One region of the Nostoc sp. UHCC 0302 genome, then DNA from elsewhere that is predicted to be linked to it. Evidence: riboswitches for the same ligand, from Rfam matches in the RefSeq annotation. Region 1 holds a riboswitch; each other region holds the start of a gene.
What was found. Region 1 has a riboswitch for cyclic di-AMP ahead of WKK05_RS01355 (universal stress protein). Riboswitches for the same ligand answer to the same signal wherever they lie in the genome.
Positions count from the first base shown of each region.

Region 2: linked by a shared signal. The riboswitch ahead of WKK05_RS04945 (glycosyltransferase) and the one ahead of WKK05_RS01355 (universal stress protein) in region 1 are both predicted to bind cyclic di-AMP.
Region 3: linked by a shared signal. The riboswitch ahead of WKK05_RS24650 (hypothetical protein) and the one ahead of WKK05_RS01355 (universal stress protein) in region 1 are both predicted to bind cyclic di-AMP.

Region 1 is NZ_CP151099.1:317,878-323,666, reverse strand. It holds gene ntrB (nitrate ABC transporter permease) at 1-446, shown strand, start outside; gene WKK05_RS01365 (ABC transporter substrate-binding protein) at 628-2,079, shown strand; gene WKK05_RS01360 (ABC transporter ATP-binding protein) at 2,131-3,000, shown strand; cyclic di-AMP (ydaO/yuaA leader) riboswitch at 3,017-3,228, shown strand; gene WKK05_RS01355 (universal stress protein) at 3,467-4,087, shown strand; gene WKK05_RS01350 (chlorophyll a/b-binding protein) at 4,395-4,598, opposite strand; gene WKK05_RS01345 (chlorophyll a/b-binding protein) at 4,732-4,944, opposite strand; gene WKK05_RS01340 (chlorophyll a/b-binding protein) at 4,986-5,198, opposite strand; gene WKK05_RS01335 (MFS transporter) at 5,717-5,789, shown strand, end outside.
Region 2 is NZ_CP151099.1:1,184,509-1,190,297, forward strand. It holds gene WKK05_RS04940 (filamentous hemagglutinin N-terminal domain-containing protein) at 1-1,846, shown strand, start outside; gene WKK05_RS04945 (glycosyltransferase) at 1,933-3,210, opposite strand; cyclic di-AMP (ydaO/yuaA leader) riboswitch at 3,371-3,609, opposite strand; gene WKK05_RS04950 (glycoside hydrolase family 31 protein) at 3,685-5,789, opposite strand, start outside.
Region 3 is NZ_CP151099.1:5,679,062-5,684,850, reverse strand. It holds gene WKK05_RS24660 (ubiquinol-cytochrome c reductase iron-sulfur subunit) at 134-556, shown strand; gene WKK05_RS24655 (HEAT repeat domain-containing protein) at 603-1,898, shown strand; gene WKK05_RS24650 (hypothetical protein) at 1,967-3,145, opposite strand; cyclic di-AMP (ydaO/yuaA leader) riboswitch at 3,419-3,584, opposite strand; gene WKK05_RS24645 (hypothetical protein) at 3,738-5,000, shown strand; gene WKK05_RS24640 (LysR family transcriptional regulator) at 5,714-5,789, shown strand, end outside.

The sequences.
Region 1 (5,789 bases):
TAGCTTGGCTACCTATTGCCTTAGCAATTTTCAATTTGGCAGATCCTTCAGCTATCTTTGTAATTTTTATTACCTCCTTATGGCCGACAATTATTAACACTGCCTTGGGAGTTTCTAGCGTTCCTAAAGATTATTTAGATGTAGCACGAGTACTAGAAATGCCTCGTTGGAGACGGATAACAAAAATTATTTGGCCTGCTAGCTTGCCCTATATTTTTACAGGTTTACGAATCAGTTTAGGGATTGCGTGGCTAGTAATTGTTGCCGTAGAAATGCTTACAGGCGGGATTGGTATAGGCTTTTTTGTTTGGGATGAATGGAGTCGCTTAAACTTAAGTTCAGTTTTCCTAGCTGTGTTAGTAATTGGCTTAACGGGGCTAATCCTGGATTTCGCCGTCAGCAAAATTCAAGAATTAGTTACTCACCGCCCGACAACTTCTAACTAACAAAATTTTGGCTAATGCCGCAACTGCTAAGACGTAATAAAACTTTGCTACCCCAGTTGCTTCTCCTGTCGGAGACCAAGGCGAACAAGTCGGGAAACCCGCCCACGGCGATGTCTCCCCAACGCACTGGCTCGCCTTTGCACCTTTGCGTGAGCAATTAATCACCGTTGGAGCTACAGAAATGGGTGATATTAATCAGAATACCTGGAATCGACGAGACTTTATTAAAGGAATAGGAGCAACAACAGCAGGAATAGCACTATCTTCGTGTGCAGTTTCAGGCGATCGCTCAGCTAAAGGGCTGACTGAAGAAGCTTTAGCTGTTGAACCAGTAGTGAAACCTGGAGACTTAGAGAAATCTGATATTACCGTTGGTTATGTTCCTGTTAATGACTGTGCGCCATTTGCGATCGCTTGGAAAAAAGGCTTCTTCCGCAAATATGGTTTAAACGTCAAACTCAACCGGGAAGCAAGTTGGGCAACCTCCCGCGACGGCTTAATTTTTGGTCGCCTGGATGCTTCACCCGTGGTATCTGGTGCTGTTACCAACGCCAGAATTGGCGCTGAAGGCGCACGTCATGCCCCCTTGTGTGCAGCCATGACTATTCACCGCCACGGTAACGCCATGACGATGGACAAAGCCATGTGGGATTTCGGGCTGCGTCCGTGGTACGAGTACAAACAACAATATGGCGATGGTGCGCTAGAAGCCTTTGGCAAAGATTTTCGCGGTTACTTTGACAAACAGCCTCCAGAAGGCAAAGTCTGGGCAGTAGTACTAAGTTCTGCGATTTATGAATATTTTGTCCGCTACTTATCCGCTGCCGCAGGTGTTGATCCCCTCAAGGAATTTCGGATCATCATTGTTCCACCTCCTCAGATGGTGACAAATGTGCGGATTGGCGCTATGCAAGCTTACATGGTGGCAGAACCCTGGAACACAAGAGCAATTACAGGTAACGAAGGTGTCGGCTTTACCTTTGCACAAGGCAAAGAAATCTGGCTAGGGCATCCAGATCGACTTTTGGGAGTGATGGAATCTTTCATCGAAAAGTATCCCAAAACCTACCGTTCTCTGGTCAAGGCAATGATTGAAGCCTGCCAGTATTGCAGCAAACCAGAAAATCACCAAGAAGTGGCTGAATTGATTACAGACCGATCCTTTACAGGTGCAAGGCCTAAAAAGAAGGATGCCCTAATTACGAAGTTGACAGGGCCGGGAATTATCGGCAATTACAACTATGGTGGGTTCGATGGCAAAGACCGCACCATTAAAGCCGCTGACACCACAATTTTCTTTGATATACCTGACAACCTTCCTAAACAGCCAGGAGAACATTCAACATTTTTGTGGAGATCCCGAAGTATCTGGTTGATGACACAAGCAGCTAGATGGGGGCAAATTAAGGAATTCCCCAAAAATGCTAATAAATTAGCTGAACAAGGCTGGAGAACTGATTTATATCGTGAGATAGCAACTGAAATGGGTATTCAGTGTCCCAAGGATGATTACAAAGTGGAACCTCCAGGAGTATTTATAGATAATAAAGGCTTTGATCCTAGTGATCCAGCGGGATATTTAAATAGTTTTGCTATTAGGGCTAACGCTCCTACTCGTTTTTTCATGTCTTAAATTCGCGAATTTACATGACTAATGACTAAATTATTTTCGGAGCCTTTTATGATGGAATATACCACATCACCTATCAATACTCAGGGTGAAGTTACACCCCGCACTGGATTTCTAGAAATTGAAAATTTAGTCAAGTCTTATCCAACACCTGGGAAAGACAATTTTGTCGTTTTAAATGGTGTGAATCTTACGATACGTGAAGATGAATTTGTTTCTGTAATTGGTCACTCAGGCTGTGGTAAATCAACCCTACTAAAGATTATTGCTGGTTTAGAAAAAGCTACTTCTGGCTCAGTACGGCTAGATGGAAAAGAAATTCGTAAACCAGGCGCAGAAAGAATGATGGTGTTTCAGAACTATTCATTACTGCCTTGGTTAACTGTGCGAGAAAATATCCGATTAGCTGTAGACGAAGTGCTAAAAAATGCTAATCGTGCTGACAAAATTAGCATTGTTAACGAACACTTGGCAATGGTAAACTTAACGGCGGCGGCTGATAAGTATCCTGATGAACTTTCTGGAGGTATGAAACAGCGGGTGGGGATTGCTAGAGCCTTAGCAATTCGCCCAAAAATGTTGTTGATGGATGAACCTTTTGGGGCTTTAGATGCACTAACTCGGAGCAAATTGCAGCGGCAAGTATTAGATATTTGGGAAAACAAACGCCAAGCAGTAATGATGATTACCCATGATGTAGATGAGGCAATTTATATGTCAGATCGCATCGTATTGATGACAAATGGCCCAGCTGCTACCATAGGAGAGATATTAGAAGTTCCTTTTGAGCATCCACGCGTTAACCCTCGCTCAGCGTCTCCTTCAGAAGATCCTCGCGTTGCCATGCGAAACTCAAAAGAATATTTTGAACTCCGTAACCACGCTCTCAATTTTCTGGATCGATATTTTACTCAAGACGAATGAGCTAGATTATGATTTTTTTAGTGGGTAGCCTAATTCAAATTTATGAAAGCAGGATTTGAAGCGGAGGAACCATAACGTGGGGCGTATCTTAATATAGAGTGGCAATTTAAGAGTAAAAAGTGAAAAGGTATTAATCTTTAGCTCAGAACTCGATACTTACAACTCTTGAGAGAGAGACACCTTCCAGTCTTAGCCCGTCAGCTAACTCCGTAGGCAATGGAAGGAACCCCCAAAACTTTGGCTGTAATACCAGTTGTTATTGGGGTTCCTTAACCGAATTTTAATTAGGTTTTAGTCATTAGTTATTACTCATTAGTTAAGAATAATGGGGGAATGACAAAGAGAGAAGTATGAACTAAGGCTTCTTTAGATCAGAACTTCAAAGACAAAATCTAAAATCGGTTGCCCTGCTTCTCGTTAGTAATTCATTTCAATGGAGAGAAGTAAAGCTGTGAAAATTAAGCCAATGTTAGCACGCCTACAAAGCGCGATCGGTCGAGACGACTTAGTTGAGCAAATGGTGTTGCTGCCAGAACCAAAAAAACCTTTTGCTAAAAAAGCTTCAAATGCAAATTCAGTCAATTTAATTGTTGCTTATGACGCTTCTCCTAACAGTCATGCAGCTTTAGATATTGCCTTCTGGATTGCTCACCAAACACGTTTAGCTACTAACGCGCAAGTCACAGTTCAAGCCGTTTACATAGTAGAAGATAATCAAAGCAGTCAGTATCCAAATATCTTGACTTTTCCAGTCCACGAACGTCCATTAGAGTGTCAAGTTAGCGGAGTCTCACAGTCTCTCACACTAGTATTAACTCAACCACAACTCGAAACATCGGTAACTCCTCTCAAGCAAGCAGACACAATTCTTTGGCAAGCACGAAGTTTGGCTGAAGAATGGCAGGGTTCATTCAAATCCCATCTCAGGTTTGGTTCGATTAGTACAGAACTTAAGAAAGTTGTTGCATTAGAAGCAGCCGATATACTATTTTTAGGCTGTAAATCTGTAAATCACCCTATGATTGAAGCATTAGGTTCTAATTTTCCATGTGCTGTCTTGGGTATTCCTAGTTGTATTGATGAGTAAACACTGCTGAGAATTTCTGTAATTTTCATCATATAAGCACAATATAAGCACAAAAAAGCCTCCTATATTTTAGGAGGCTTTTTCGCTACTATAGTAGTTTTTGTTTGTATGCAGTATAGAGCTTTTTTATAAAGCAACGTCAAATCTTAGCTTTTGTTCAACGCGAAGATACGCAGAGCATTTTAAAGGTAATCCGGCTATGTCCTAAAATAGTTAATTAGAGGAATTAGGAATTATTAGTCTTGAATTAACAGTTAATTTTTAACTACTAACTCCTAACTCTTAACTCCTAACTCCTAACTTATGGCTAATATCCAATTAGCTTTAGTACGTCGCGTAGGACACTATAACCAGCTAAATCCCAAAGTAGATAGGCAAGAAAGCCAATCATTGCAAATCGACCATTCCAGATTTCGGCTTGAGGAGTCCAGCCGAAGAGGAAGTCATTGCGATCTACGCCATTGTATTCTGATGCAACAGGTGGTGGATTAGTAGATGGACGAGTTTCCATTGTTTTTTCCTCTTAAATTTGGTAACCTTTCAGTCTTTAATAGACAAGTTTTGAAAGGGGTGTAGGGAAAAGACATTTTCAACCCCTGACAATGACATTGAAAATTATTTAAATTTTGCAAGAAGTCTAGTTTCTAGTAGCCAACTAGCCTCAGTACGTCACGAACAACGCTATAACCAGCTAAATCCCAAAGTAGATAGGCAAGAAAGCCAATCATTGCAAATCGTCCATTCCAAATTTCGGCTTGAGGAGTCCAGCCAAAAAGAAATGCATTACGGTCTACACCATTGTATTCTGGTGCAATTGGTGGGATATCTATAGACGAACGAGTTTCACGATTTACCATTGTTTTTTCCTCCTAAATTAAACTCTTTTATGTTTAATCTTTTAGTATCCAACTATATGTAAAACGTCACGAACAACGCTGTAGCCGCCTAAATCCCAAAGTAAATAGGCAAGAAAGCCAATCATGGCAAAACGACCATTCCAGATTTCGGCTTGAGGAGTCCAGCCAAAAAGAAATTCATTGCGATCGCGACCATTGTAAGTTACAGCAACTGGTGGTGGATTTGTAGACGGACGAGTTTCACGAGTTTCCATTTTTTTGTCCTAAATAATTTATTTGTTTGCTTTAACTTTAATGTAGCTGTCTATTACTAAGCTGCTTTCCGCCTAGAGGCACAAACCATAGGCACTTCTTGGGGACGATTATCAGAAATATATTGGTGTAGGCAAATCCACCTTCAGGGGGTGATAAAAAATAGAATTGTAAATAAATGTAAACTAGCCCAAACTCAACTATAATTTAAACAAAATAAATTACTCTAAATTAAGTAATTAAAAATTAAAAACTGACAGCATTGAAGCAGTGAGTTATTTTACTTTGTAATAGTGCTGGGAATTTAATCAAGATCAAGATATTTAACAGCAGATAACAAAAGTTCTATCTTCCGCTGGATACAGTTTTCAAACTTTGGAGAGATGCTTTAAAAGCCCAAATTCCAGGATTCTGAAAGCTACATGAGTTAGGTATTGCCATAGATACAGACTAAATACTAAAACTTGCTTCTCACGAAATCCTTAATCCCCCAAATTTAATCTTAGAAGAAGGAAATACAATGTTCCAAAGTACGGAAATCATGTTGGGACTCTACAAGCCATTATTATGGCTAGCGCAGGCTACTACAGTAG
Region 2 (5,789 bases), 870 kb from region 1:
GGCTGGTGGAGAGATTAAGATTGACGGGCAGACTGATGGGGAAGGATATCTCCAAGTGCAACCAGGTAAGACCTTGGCATTAGTGGGCGGCAATGTCAGCTTGAGCGGAAGAGGTGATCAAATACAACTCTACGCACCAAATGGTCAGATTGCTTTGGGAGGAATACTGGGAGCAGGAACAATCGGACTGAACCTAGAGAATGCGGATAGCAACAACCAGATTTTAAGCTTTCCTACTAACGTAGCATTAGCAGATGTATCATTCAGCAATCAGACCATAGTTGATGTCACAGGTGAGGGCGGCGGATATATCCAGATACAGGGTAAACGCATCGCGCTCAAAGATGGGTCAAGAGTTGACGCACAGACTTTAGGTAGTCAAAACGGCAGAGGAATCTTTATTCAGGCAGAGCAGTTAACCATCCAAGATGGATCAGTAGTTAATGCTTCCACCTACGGAGAGGGTACTGGGGGAAGTTTAGTGGTGAAGGCAACTGACTTTGTGGAAGTGAGCGGAATTAATGCAGATGCTAAACCAAGTGGTTTGTTTGCTGAGACTTATAGTAAAGGTGCGGCAGGCGACGTGACCATTGAAACAGGACGATTAATTGTTGAAAATGGGGGAAACATAGCAGCATCTGCTCGCGAAGGTAGCGCAGGTATTGGAGGAAATTTAGAAGTAACCGCTGATTTAATAAAACTGAGCGGTTCACCACTTCCTAAATTTCCTAGCGGTTTGTTTGCTCAAACTTACGGTAGCAACGATGCAGGTTCTTTAACGATTAAGACAAGGCAGTTAATTGTCCAGGATGGAGCGCAGATAGTAGCAGGAACTCAACCAGGTAGCCAAGGCAATGGAGGAACTCTTAGCATAAATGCTTCTGACTTCATAGAGCTAAGCGGAAAAGCACCAGTTGGTGACAATACCAGTGGCTTGTTTGCGCGAAGTTTGGGTAGTGGAGATGCAGGTTCTATTTCTATTACTACAGAACAGTTGAATGTACGAGATCAGGCTCAAGTAACGGTGAGTGCTTTAGAAGGAGGAAATGCAGGCAACCTGTTAATCATAGCCGACGAAATCCGTCTAGATAGAGAAGGAAAACTGCTTGCTCAAACCACATCAGGTAATGGTGGCAATATTAAACTACAAGTAGAAAACTTACTGCAATTACGCAATAAAAGTCAAATCTCTACTACAGCAGGCACTGATGATAGTGGTGGTGGAAATGGAGGAAATATCAAAATTGATACCCCTGATGGTTTTATTGTTGCTGTACCTGATGAAAATAGCGATATCAGCGCTAATGCTTTTGGAGGCAAAGGTGGCAATGTCGATATCAAAGCTTTTGGGATTTACGGCACGCAACCTCGAAAAAAACCGACCCAATTTAGTGATATTACTGCCAGTTCTCAGGTTGGGCTAAACGGTGTAATTAGAATCACCACCCCCGATGTTAACCCTAACGAGAGATTAATCAACTTGCCCACTCAACTGGTTCAGCCAAAGCTAGCTCAAGTATGTAAAGCGAATGTAGGTCGAAATCAAAATAGTTTTACTATCACTGGACGCGGCGGTGTGCCTTCTAGCCCTACAGAACCCCTAAGTGCTGATGCTGTTCTAGCAGATTGGATTACTCTCGATAAAGTTAATGAAAGTGCCTCTAATCAAAATGTGAGTAACGCTAATATTCCCACTCAAGCCAGCCCAGAAGCGATTGTGGAAGCTAACGGTTGGGAAGTCAATGCTAAGGGAGAGGTAGTTCTCATAGCTAATGCATCCAGCGTCACGCCCCATACTTCTTGGCAACAATCAACTGATTGTGATGTAGCTCAAGCATCGTCTTGAACTATTAAGTTTTCTCTGTGTCTTGGTGTCTTAATGGTTCGATAACAAATTTGTTGAACCACTAAGACACTAAGTATGTGTATAAATTAAGCTGCAATCCGAGTTCGGCTCTGCGGTACAGATGCGGCTGGAGCCAGCAGATGAGTATATAGTTGAGTCAATCGGGATGCTACACTATACCAGCTAAAGGCGATTTCTGTCCGTTGCTGCGCTGCTTTACCTAACTGGTCTCGCCATGTCGGGTTAGCGAGAATGCTGTCTATGGCAGCAGCAAATGCTACTTCGTCTTTAGGGGGCGCAAGTAAGCCAGTGACTTCTGGAACAACAGTAAATTGCAATCCGCCAACGTTACTAGCTACTACTGGAGTTTGACTAGCCATTGCTTCTATGGCAACTAAACCGAAAGGTTCGTAGTGGCTTGGGACTACGCAGACATCGGCAGCAGCGTAGTAGAAGGGGAGGATAGCCTCATTTAGACGACCAGGAAATGTGGTGCAATCTTCTAGCCCAAGCTCTGCGACAATACTGGCAATGCGATCGCGTTCTATGCCATCACTCTGACCAGGACGGCTACCACCCCCAATCACTAGCTGGAGGTTAGCTTCTCCTCTTAAACTAGATTTAGCAACGGCTCTTACTAAGGTTTCAATGCCTTTGCGTCGATCAAAACGACCAACGTAAAGAACCATTTTGGCATCTTGGGCAATTCCTAGCTTTTCTCGTGCGTCAGACCGCTCAATTTTCCCAAACTTATCAGTATCAGTACCACAAGGAATCATTTCAATTTGTCCCTTGCTGGAAACAAGTATCCGCATATCTTTCTGCTCTTGCGGACTGGTTGCAACTACGCGGTCTACTGTTTCTAAACAGGCTTTTTCTACAGCTAATCGTTGGGTAGCAATTAAGGGAACATCACTAATACTTCTATATTTAACTGCTCCTAGAGAGTGGTAAGTATGAACTTGAACTAGCGGTTGCAGCTTTTTCAATTCCATTCCCACCCAAGAGGACAACCAGTAATTAGTATGAATTAGGGAATAACAAAATCCTTGCTGCTGCTGGAATTGCTGAAAGTGAGTGATGAATTCAGGTAAATGCTCAAATAAGTTATCTCGTCCAATGAATTCAGCTGGCCCAGCTTTTAACCGAATAGTACGACAGTTTGAATTATGTTGAACGATCGCAGCTTGTTCAAGACTACTGCGACGCGTGAACATATCTACTTGCCAACCTTGTTCCGCTAGTGCATATCCTACTTGACGCACATAGACATTTTGACCCCCAGCTTCTTCTTGTCCAATTTCAGCGGCTGGGTCGCCATCAACTGAAATGAGGGCAATACGGTATCTGTCATTCTGGAACATAGTCTAGTTTTACCTCAAGGCAACTAATCCTGCCTCAGACGCCAGAAGTTAAGGTGATTTTAGCCTTTTCTCAAGGCCAAGGGCAGGTACAACGAAGCGTAAAGTTACCAGCCAAGGACACTGACGAGGACAGGGCATTACTTGTAAGAATGCTGCTCGTTCAATCTCCTCTCAATGCCTACGAAGTTAGCTGACGGGCTAGGACTGAGAGATGTCCTTCTTCAAAAAGTTGTGAGTTGCAAGCTATGAGTTGCCAGTTACATATTTAATAACTTCTAACTCTTCACTCCTAACTCTTTACTTTTCCCCAGATACGCCCCAAACTTGGTTCCTCCGCTCCTGGCTACTCTTGTAAACAAATATGTTTAGGGTAGATAGTGGATTAGGCAGACTGATTTATATTTGTTCATACATTAACGTATACTCTTATGCTTAGTCAAGCGGATGAACAAAAAAAGTGTGATTACAATCACTTCAAACAGTTACTGATAATGCTTCTAGGCGAACTTTGCCAAAGCGATCGCACTGCAATTTTTGTCCCTCAAAAGAGACTTCTGCATCGTCTACCCAAGCTTGCTGTAGCTTCATGCCATGCAGATGTAGTTGCACACTTGTGTAAGGAAAAGGATAATCACCCTGTTCCTGCCAAGTGATTTCTAAACCGTTTGCCGATTGTGTGATCTGGAATTGATCCAATCGGGATGCACCATAACCATCACCCGCATCACTGTACAGCTGACTCACACTGGTATCCTGTACAGGTGGATATATATGCAGAGTTAGTTGTTTGCCTTCTGCCATTGGTAAGATGCTCCCCGCTTTCACTAACAAGGGAATCCTGTCTAGTGGTGCTTGCAGATGTACTTGTTGCTGATTCTCAATCACAGTATCATCCCAGAAATTATACCAACATCCTGGGGGTAAAATGACTGAGCGTGAGTCTGCCCCTGCTTCAACAATTGGGCAAACCAGCAACGCATCACCTAACAAGAAAGCATCTTCGACATCCCAAAGTGCAGCGTTATCACTGGCAGACCAAAACACGGGACGCACAGGAGGATAACCTTTTTGTGTAGCTTCCCAAGACAGAGTATAAAAGTAGGGAAGCAGCCGATAACGTAATTGTAGAAATGAACGAATGATACTCAGATAAGGTTCGCCATAAGTCCACGGTGTGCGGTGTTCTACGTTATTGGAAGAGTGGGTGCGGCAAAAAGTGAGAAAGGTTGACATCTGGAACCAGCGCAGGTAAAGTTCGCCACCAGGATTTCCTTGGAAACCACCGATGTCTGGGCCGCTATAGGGAATGCCGGAAAGCCCTAACCCTACTATGGTTGATATAGTTTGGCGCAACGCCCGCCAACTACATTCAACGTCGCCAGTCCAAGTCCAAGCATAGCGCTGAAGTCCTGCCCAACCTGCACGAGAAACAATGAAAGGACGCTGTTCGGAGCGATATTGACGCAAACTTTCGTAGCCTGCTTCAGCTTGTAGTAAACCGTAAACATTGTGTGCTTCGCGATGATCCCCGCCTCTGCCTTCCATGAAGTGTTGGGTGACTTTGGGTAAAGAGCGATCGCCTGAAATAATAAAAGCAGCTGGCTCATTCATATCGTGCCAAAATCCTGCTACACCCACATCTAGCAAGTATGCATACTGCCGACTCCACCATCTGCGAACCTTGGGATTGGTAAAATCAGGGAATACACACCAACCAGGCCATACAGGTGCAACTACTAGTTCTCCATTAGGGAGTTTGCAAAATCCATCTAATATCTGTCCTTCAAGAAATAAGTTGCTATCACGGCTGTACTTAATTCCAGGGTTAAGAATTGCGATAAATTGCACTCCCAACTCTGCAAGTTCTTGTGTAAAACTTGCTAATTGGGGAAAGCGTTCTGGGTCGATTGTAAATGCTCTGTTGCCAACTTGACAATCGATATCTAAATGAATCGCGCTCAAAGGTATATTATGAAATTGAAAAGCTTTAGCTTCTTCTCTAACTGCTTGTTCGGTACGATATCCCCATTTAGATTGGTGGTAACCTAATGCCCAACGTGGAGGCAAGGGAGCGCGTCCAGTTAACTCAGTGTAGCGTTCTAGGAGTTGCGCGGGTGAGCCAGTAATAAAATAGTAACGTAGCGCTCCTCCTGTAAAGTTAGCTGTGGCAGTTTCAGCAAAAGTAAAATTGGCATCAAAAGAATTTTCATAGAAAATTAAATAACTACCAGATGAGTGAAACCCCAAATATACAGGAATGCAGAGATACATGGGATCAGCACCAGGAGTATATTTGCCAGCAGCGTCATAGTTCCACATCCGATAAATTTTACTTTGTTGCTGCTCATCTTTGGCTGCGCGTAAGTTGAGAGAAGAAGCCCGTTCTCCTAGTCCGTAGATGTGTTCTTCTGGTCTGAGTTGTGCTTGATGAATCCATCCCTCACCTTTGCTTTGTGGTGGTAATTCTTCCCGCAGGATTTGCCCAGAATTATCTAAAAATTTCAGGCTACCATCTACTTCAATAATTACTTTTAACTCACGACTTGATACAGAGTAGTTACTACCAGTTTGTGCCAATT
Region 3 (5,789 bases), 3.0 Mb from region 1:
TTTTAGTAAGATTGCTCAAAATGCATTAATAATATGCGTTTATTGCATTAAAGCTAATCAATAAGTGGTGTAAAACGCTTACTGACAAGTATTTGAAATGATTACTCTTAGCTAAAACTTAAATATTTTTTCTATGAAACGTCGTGATTTTATTAATTGGGTAGGTTTGGGCTGGATTGCAACTTCTCTACCTGTAGCGATCGCTGCCTGTTCTTCCGAGTCAACTACACCAAAAACTTCAGCATCTGGAGATTGGCAAACGGTTGGTACTTCGGCAGAATTAGATAAGGCTGGTCAATTACTTGCAAAGAATTCACCCGTCGGGCCTGTGTTGGTAGTTGGCACATCTAAAACCGCAATGACTGCTGTTGATCCTACTTGTACTCACAAAGGTTGTACGGTGGTATGGCAAGCACAGACAAAAAAATTCGCCTGTCCCTGTCATCATTCAGAATTTGGGATTGATGGTAAGGTACAAAAAGGCCCAGCCACAGAACCACTAAAAACTTATGCTGCCAAGATTGAAAGGAATTCAGTTGTAGTTAAGCCAGTTTAGTGTAAAAAGGCAGAAGGCAGAAGATTGAGAATTCGAGCAGGGTGTAGTGGATAATAATATCAAGCAGCTTTTGGTGCAAGCGCAGGCGGCGCATGATGCAGCTGATTGGTCATTGCTGATTCAATATCTGCAACAGTTAATTTTGCAGGTTGACTCTAGGCAATCAGATATAGTTAACAATCAAGAATATCTCCTGGAATTAGCACTGGCAACTTTAGAGATGGGAGATTTTCAGCAACGCTGGGAAATTGCTAATGTATTGACTAGTCTGGGAAATATTGCAATCGAACCACTTGTAGAAATATTAGAAGATGAAGAGGCAGAAGAAGAATTGCGGTGGTATGCAGCAAAGACTTTAGGCGAATTTCAGCACCCAGATGTCATAGCGCCTCTAGTAGAATTGTTGAAAACTGGTGAGGATGAAGAACTCAAAGCGATCGCAGCTACAGCATTGGGGCAAATGGGTACTCTGGCAATTCCCGCACTCTCTAAACTTTTAATAGAGGAAGATACAAGGCTTTTAGCAGTGCGATCGCTTTCTTGCATTCGCCAAACAGAAACCATCACAGCTTTGTTGAGTGTAGTACAAGATTCACAAGCCGCAGTCCGCAGTGCTGCAATTGAAGCCCTCAGCAGCTTTCATGACGAACGTGTACCACCAATACTGTTGAATGCATTGGATGATCTAGCCGCTCCAGTCAGACGTGCAGCAGTACTGGGTTTAGGTTTTCGTCCCGACTTATGTGAAACATTCAATTTGGTGACGAAACTGCAATCTAAGCTTTATGACTTTAATCTTGAAGTTTGTTGTGCCGCAGCAACTGCCCTTTCCAGGATGAATTCTCAGGATGCTGCTAAGGAATTATTTCAGGTGTTGATATCACCACAAACACCAATAAAGCTACAGATTGAAACCATCCGCGCTTTGAGTTGGATGGAGACACAATCGAGTTTAAAATATTTACAACAAGCATTTAATCAAAGCCAATCAGAGACAGTTTGGCTGGAAGTTGTGACAGTTTTGGGGCAAATCCAAAAGTCGCAGCAATTAACTACAGATATTTTGCTAGACATACTGCAATCAAAGCATCCAAGCATAGAAATTTCTAGCATCAAAAGTGCGATCGCTTTGTCTTTAGGACAGTTAGGCAATATACAGGCAATTGAACCCTTGATTTTGCTACTAGCAGATGCAAATGCATCAGTGAGACTCCATGCGATCGCTGCATTGAAAAATCTGGACAGGGAAGCCGCTTATCAAAAATTGCAGGAATTAGTAAATGATGGCGCACTCACAGCAGAGTTGCGAAAAGGAGTAGCGATCGCGCTGGCGGAGTGGTAACTTTTTTTTCAAAAGATGAAATAAATTCTCTATCCTCAATAGTAATATGCAAGCTTAACAAAAGAAAACTAACAATTATGTTTTATCCAGTTTCCCCCTTTGTCTTGAAGTAATTCTAGCGAAATAAATAACTCACCGTAATTCAAGTATTTGCTCCGAAAAAGTTTTTTCACAATATCTGGTAAGTCATCCATAGCTATATCATTTGGTTTAAATACCTTGCTATTAATTCGGATATTGATATCTGCTATATTAGCAATATCTTTAAATAATATTGCATTTTGAAGATAATAACCTTGGTCGCATAAAATATACTTTACTTTGTCATAAGTTCTGTAAACTACACCCCGTTTAATAACGTCTACTGTTACATACAGACAATTTTCTAAAGATATAGTTTTGGTATCTTGCCATATCTCTTCAAATCTTTCGTTAATAAATGCACTTACAGCAGAATCTACTGGGAGTTTTAACTGCTTGCTCATTGTCGTCATTCCAGAACGGAAGAAGGTGACAAACAAATTTGGATCACACATATAAATAGCTAGTGATGGACTAGTATTGTATAATTTGACTTTTAATTTGTCTTGTTTTCCTTTTTCTTCCAGCTTTTTAATTATTTTCTGTATCTCTCGAAAATTTATATAAATTCTTTCTGCGATATTATTAAATTCACTAGATACAGCTTGTAATTCTAAACAACGAGCTTCTACTAAATCTTTATTCTCAGGATTAAGCAATAAAATCTCAATCTCACTATCATTAGTTTCAATATACCTTAAAATAGCTTGAGCGAATTTTTCTTTGTAAACACTATCCCTCAATAATTCTGTCCAAACTTCCAGTATTCTGATAGGAACAACAGGATTAGGAGAAAATCTATTTAAAGTTTTTGCTTCCATGATTGTATTAATAAAATCGTATTTATCAAAGCAATCCAATTTCACTCCTTGCTGATCATCTAATTCTTTAAGACGATAAAAAACAATATCAAAAGCTACAAAAGCACATACTGCACCTAACAAATTAAAACCCATATTTTGCCAAACATTAAACCAATCGAAGTCTTTTGTACTTAATAAAGGTGAGAAAATTAACAATATTGACATTATAGAAAGAGCAGAACCAACTTTGACAAATGGAGTACGAAGTAGATTTTTAATTTTTGGTATATTCAAAGAAAGTCTTTGCTTTCTTAATTGTCTCTTTTGATTTTGTAATGTAAGTTTGATTAGATTCATTTCCATTGTAATTCTCCTTTATTTACAAGTGAATTTCTATCTGAAAATTATTCTCATCACTAACCTGCAATGACTTAATTACCTCGAAAACTGAAATTATATATTTCGAGATAAACTAAGTTATTGCAATCATATATTTAGCTCGAATTCCAATAGTAGCAATTTGAAATTCGGGCTTTTTTGATTATTAAGTTACTAAATCAGTACTACGGGAAACTTTCAAAAAGCAACAAACCAAAAAATTCTGAATAGAACACCATCTGTAAAAATGATGTTTGTTCAGTCTCCTCTCAATGCCGACGAAGTTAGCTGACGGGCTAGGACTGAAAGGTGTCCATACTGGAGAAATCACAGCATTAGCCCCACAATAATTTGGTTCCTCCGTTGCGTATTACCCTATGCAACTAAAGACATAAGGCAAAACAGCATTAGGCAGATATGTTTTTGAAGTATTTATAGTTGTTGTATTACATTAATGTAGCAGAGAACATTTATTTTTACAATTATTAAAATATTTATTTTTATAATTATCTTATGTAATTATTTATTTTATATAACTATATAAGTTATATAAGATTTTAGTCACTACTCATAAACCATGAAAAAAAATACGAAAGCAGAGGAGACAGGTAATCAACAGAAAAAAATGGTTAGAAGCTTATCTATTACCCAGAACGCTTGGGATGCTATCAAAGACAAGGCAGCAAGGGAAGGGATATCTGCTTCCGAGTTCCTTGAACGGATTGGACGTGATGCATCGGTACTAGAAACCCCAATTAATTCCCGGCTCAAAGCATTCTTGGAAGCCCCTATTTCTATCTGGTGGTGCTGGTCTGAGGCTACAAGGCGCTACGCATTACAGTTAGGGCTGGTGGAGAGTCACAAGCAAGAAAGCGAACAAGGGCTCAAAGATTACATAGCTGACGAACGGCTCAAGCAACAAAAAGAAATAGTTGGAGATTGTCTTTGGCGGGCCATACTCACGCTTGCCGTTATAAACTATGGTATTCCCGAACTTGGTGTGAATAGCATGACACCTCTTCTGCGTTGGATGAGCTTCAAAATGCTACAACACAAGGCAGAACAAAAAGAAAGTATTTCGTTGCAAACAACTGATGAGCCTACATTTACCATTACAGACAAGCAAATCGAAAATGATTTAGTTGAAATTCAAGCTGCGCTAGACTTATTGCAACAATTTTCACCATCTTATTACGAAGTTGTGGATATGGTGATGAACGGCAGGATGAGTTATGCCCAAATCGCTAAATACAAACGTCTTAATACCCAAAAAAATGTGACAGATGCAGAAGCCCGACGGGAAGCAAAAGAAGCAGTGTATCAGCTTCGAACATACCTCCACAATCAAGTGACAAAGAATGTTAAAAAACAGTCTCTAAAGAATTCTTATCAATCTGAAAAAATTTTAGAAGTAAAAAAGAAAGAGTATTATCAACTATGTTCCTTATCTTTTTTAAAAGATAAAGATAGACAAAAGCTTGAAGAGACATTTCTTCGTCCTGCACTAGAAGATCCAGAACTGGAATTTTGGATCAAAGAAATTGACCATCTTGCAGGACATCACCTAACTGGATTTGAGTCTATTCATCTTGATTCTAAACATAAAGACTTTCATTATCTGTTAAGAGAAGAACTAGAAAAAAAGCTGAAAGATGAGAATACAGAAGAAAAAGATAATCTTCGTAATTTACTAATTCAAATGGACAAAAAATTGATGTTTTGTAAATCGTTTAAGGATATACGGGAGACGGTGGGGCAGTTTGTTACTGATATATCACAAGGAAGCTTGCAAATTGACACTATTCCCTTTCCTAAAAATTTCCTAGAGCGAAAACAATAGGAACTTATCCTTTAAACCATAATTGCAAGTGGATTAATATTCAAGAAGAATGGAGAATTTAAAATTCAGCAATCTTTTAGTGGGGGATGAGCGCGGAAAGTCTGAGCAAAGAGTTCTCTTCATGAGCGATTGTATCAAGCCGTTAGCGAGTCTTCGCCCTTGGCGTGAGACGCCAAAGGCGTAGCTTGCTTCCCCCTAGGGGTACGAGCATCAGGGCAAGCGCAGCGAAAGGTCGCGACTTGGGCGGGTTTCCCGACTTGTGGCAACTGGCATCGGAGCGGCGGCTTCCCAAAGGGTAGCAACTGCCTTCAGAATTCAAACGCAAAATAGGCTTTATACTTGGCTTTAATATCTAATTTGGATACTTCATCAACTAGAAATCTGCTGTATAGAATACTCATACCTTCGGATGATTTGACAGCTTATTCGGCTTTATTATTGTTAAGCCTGCGGCAAAATGTCATGAAATGTAAACAAAGTTATATCTTGAAATTTTTATATTGCTAAAAAAAATAATCAATACTATTGCCAGAGATATTTAGCTAAAAATACGCGGCAAAGATTATAATTGGCGATTAACATTGGAAAAATCAAGCCTAAAAAATTTATATCAAAATCTTTTAGGAAAAAGACCTGTAACAAACTCTACTAAATTGTGAATAGAAAATCGCTAAGTTAATGAAACCCATAAATGTAATTCAGGCTACATAAAAATGCGACTAGAGCAGTTGCAAGCTTTTCTGGCGATCGCCCAAACCGGCAGCTTTCAACAAGCAGCGCGGAAATGTA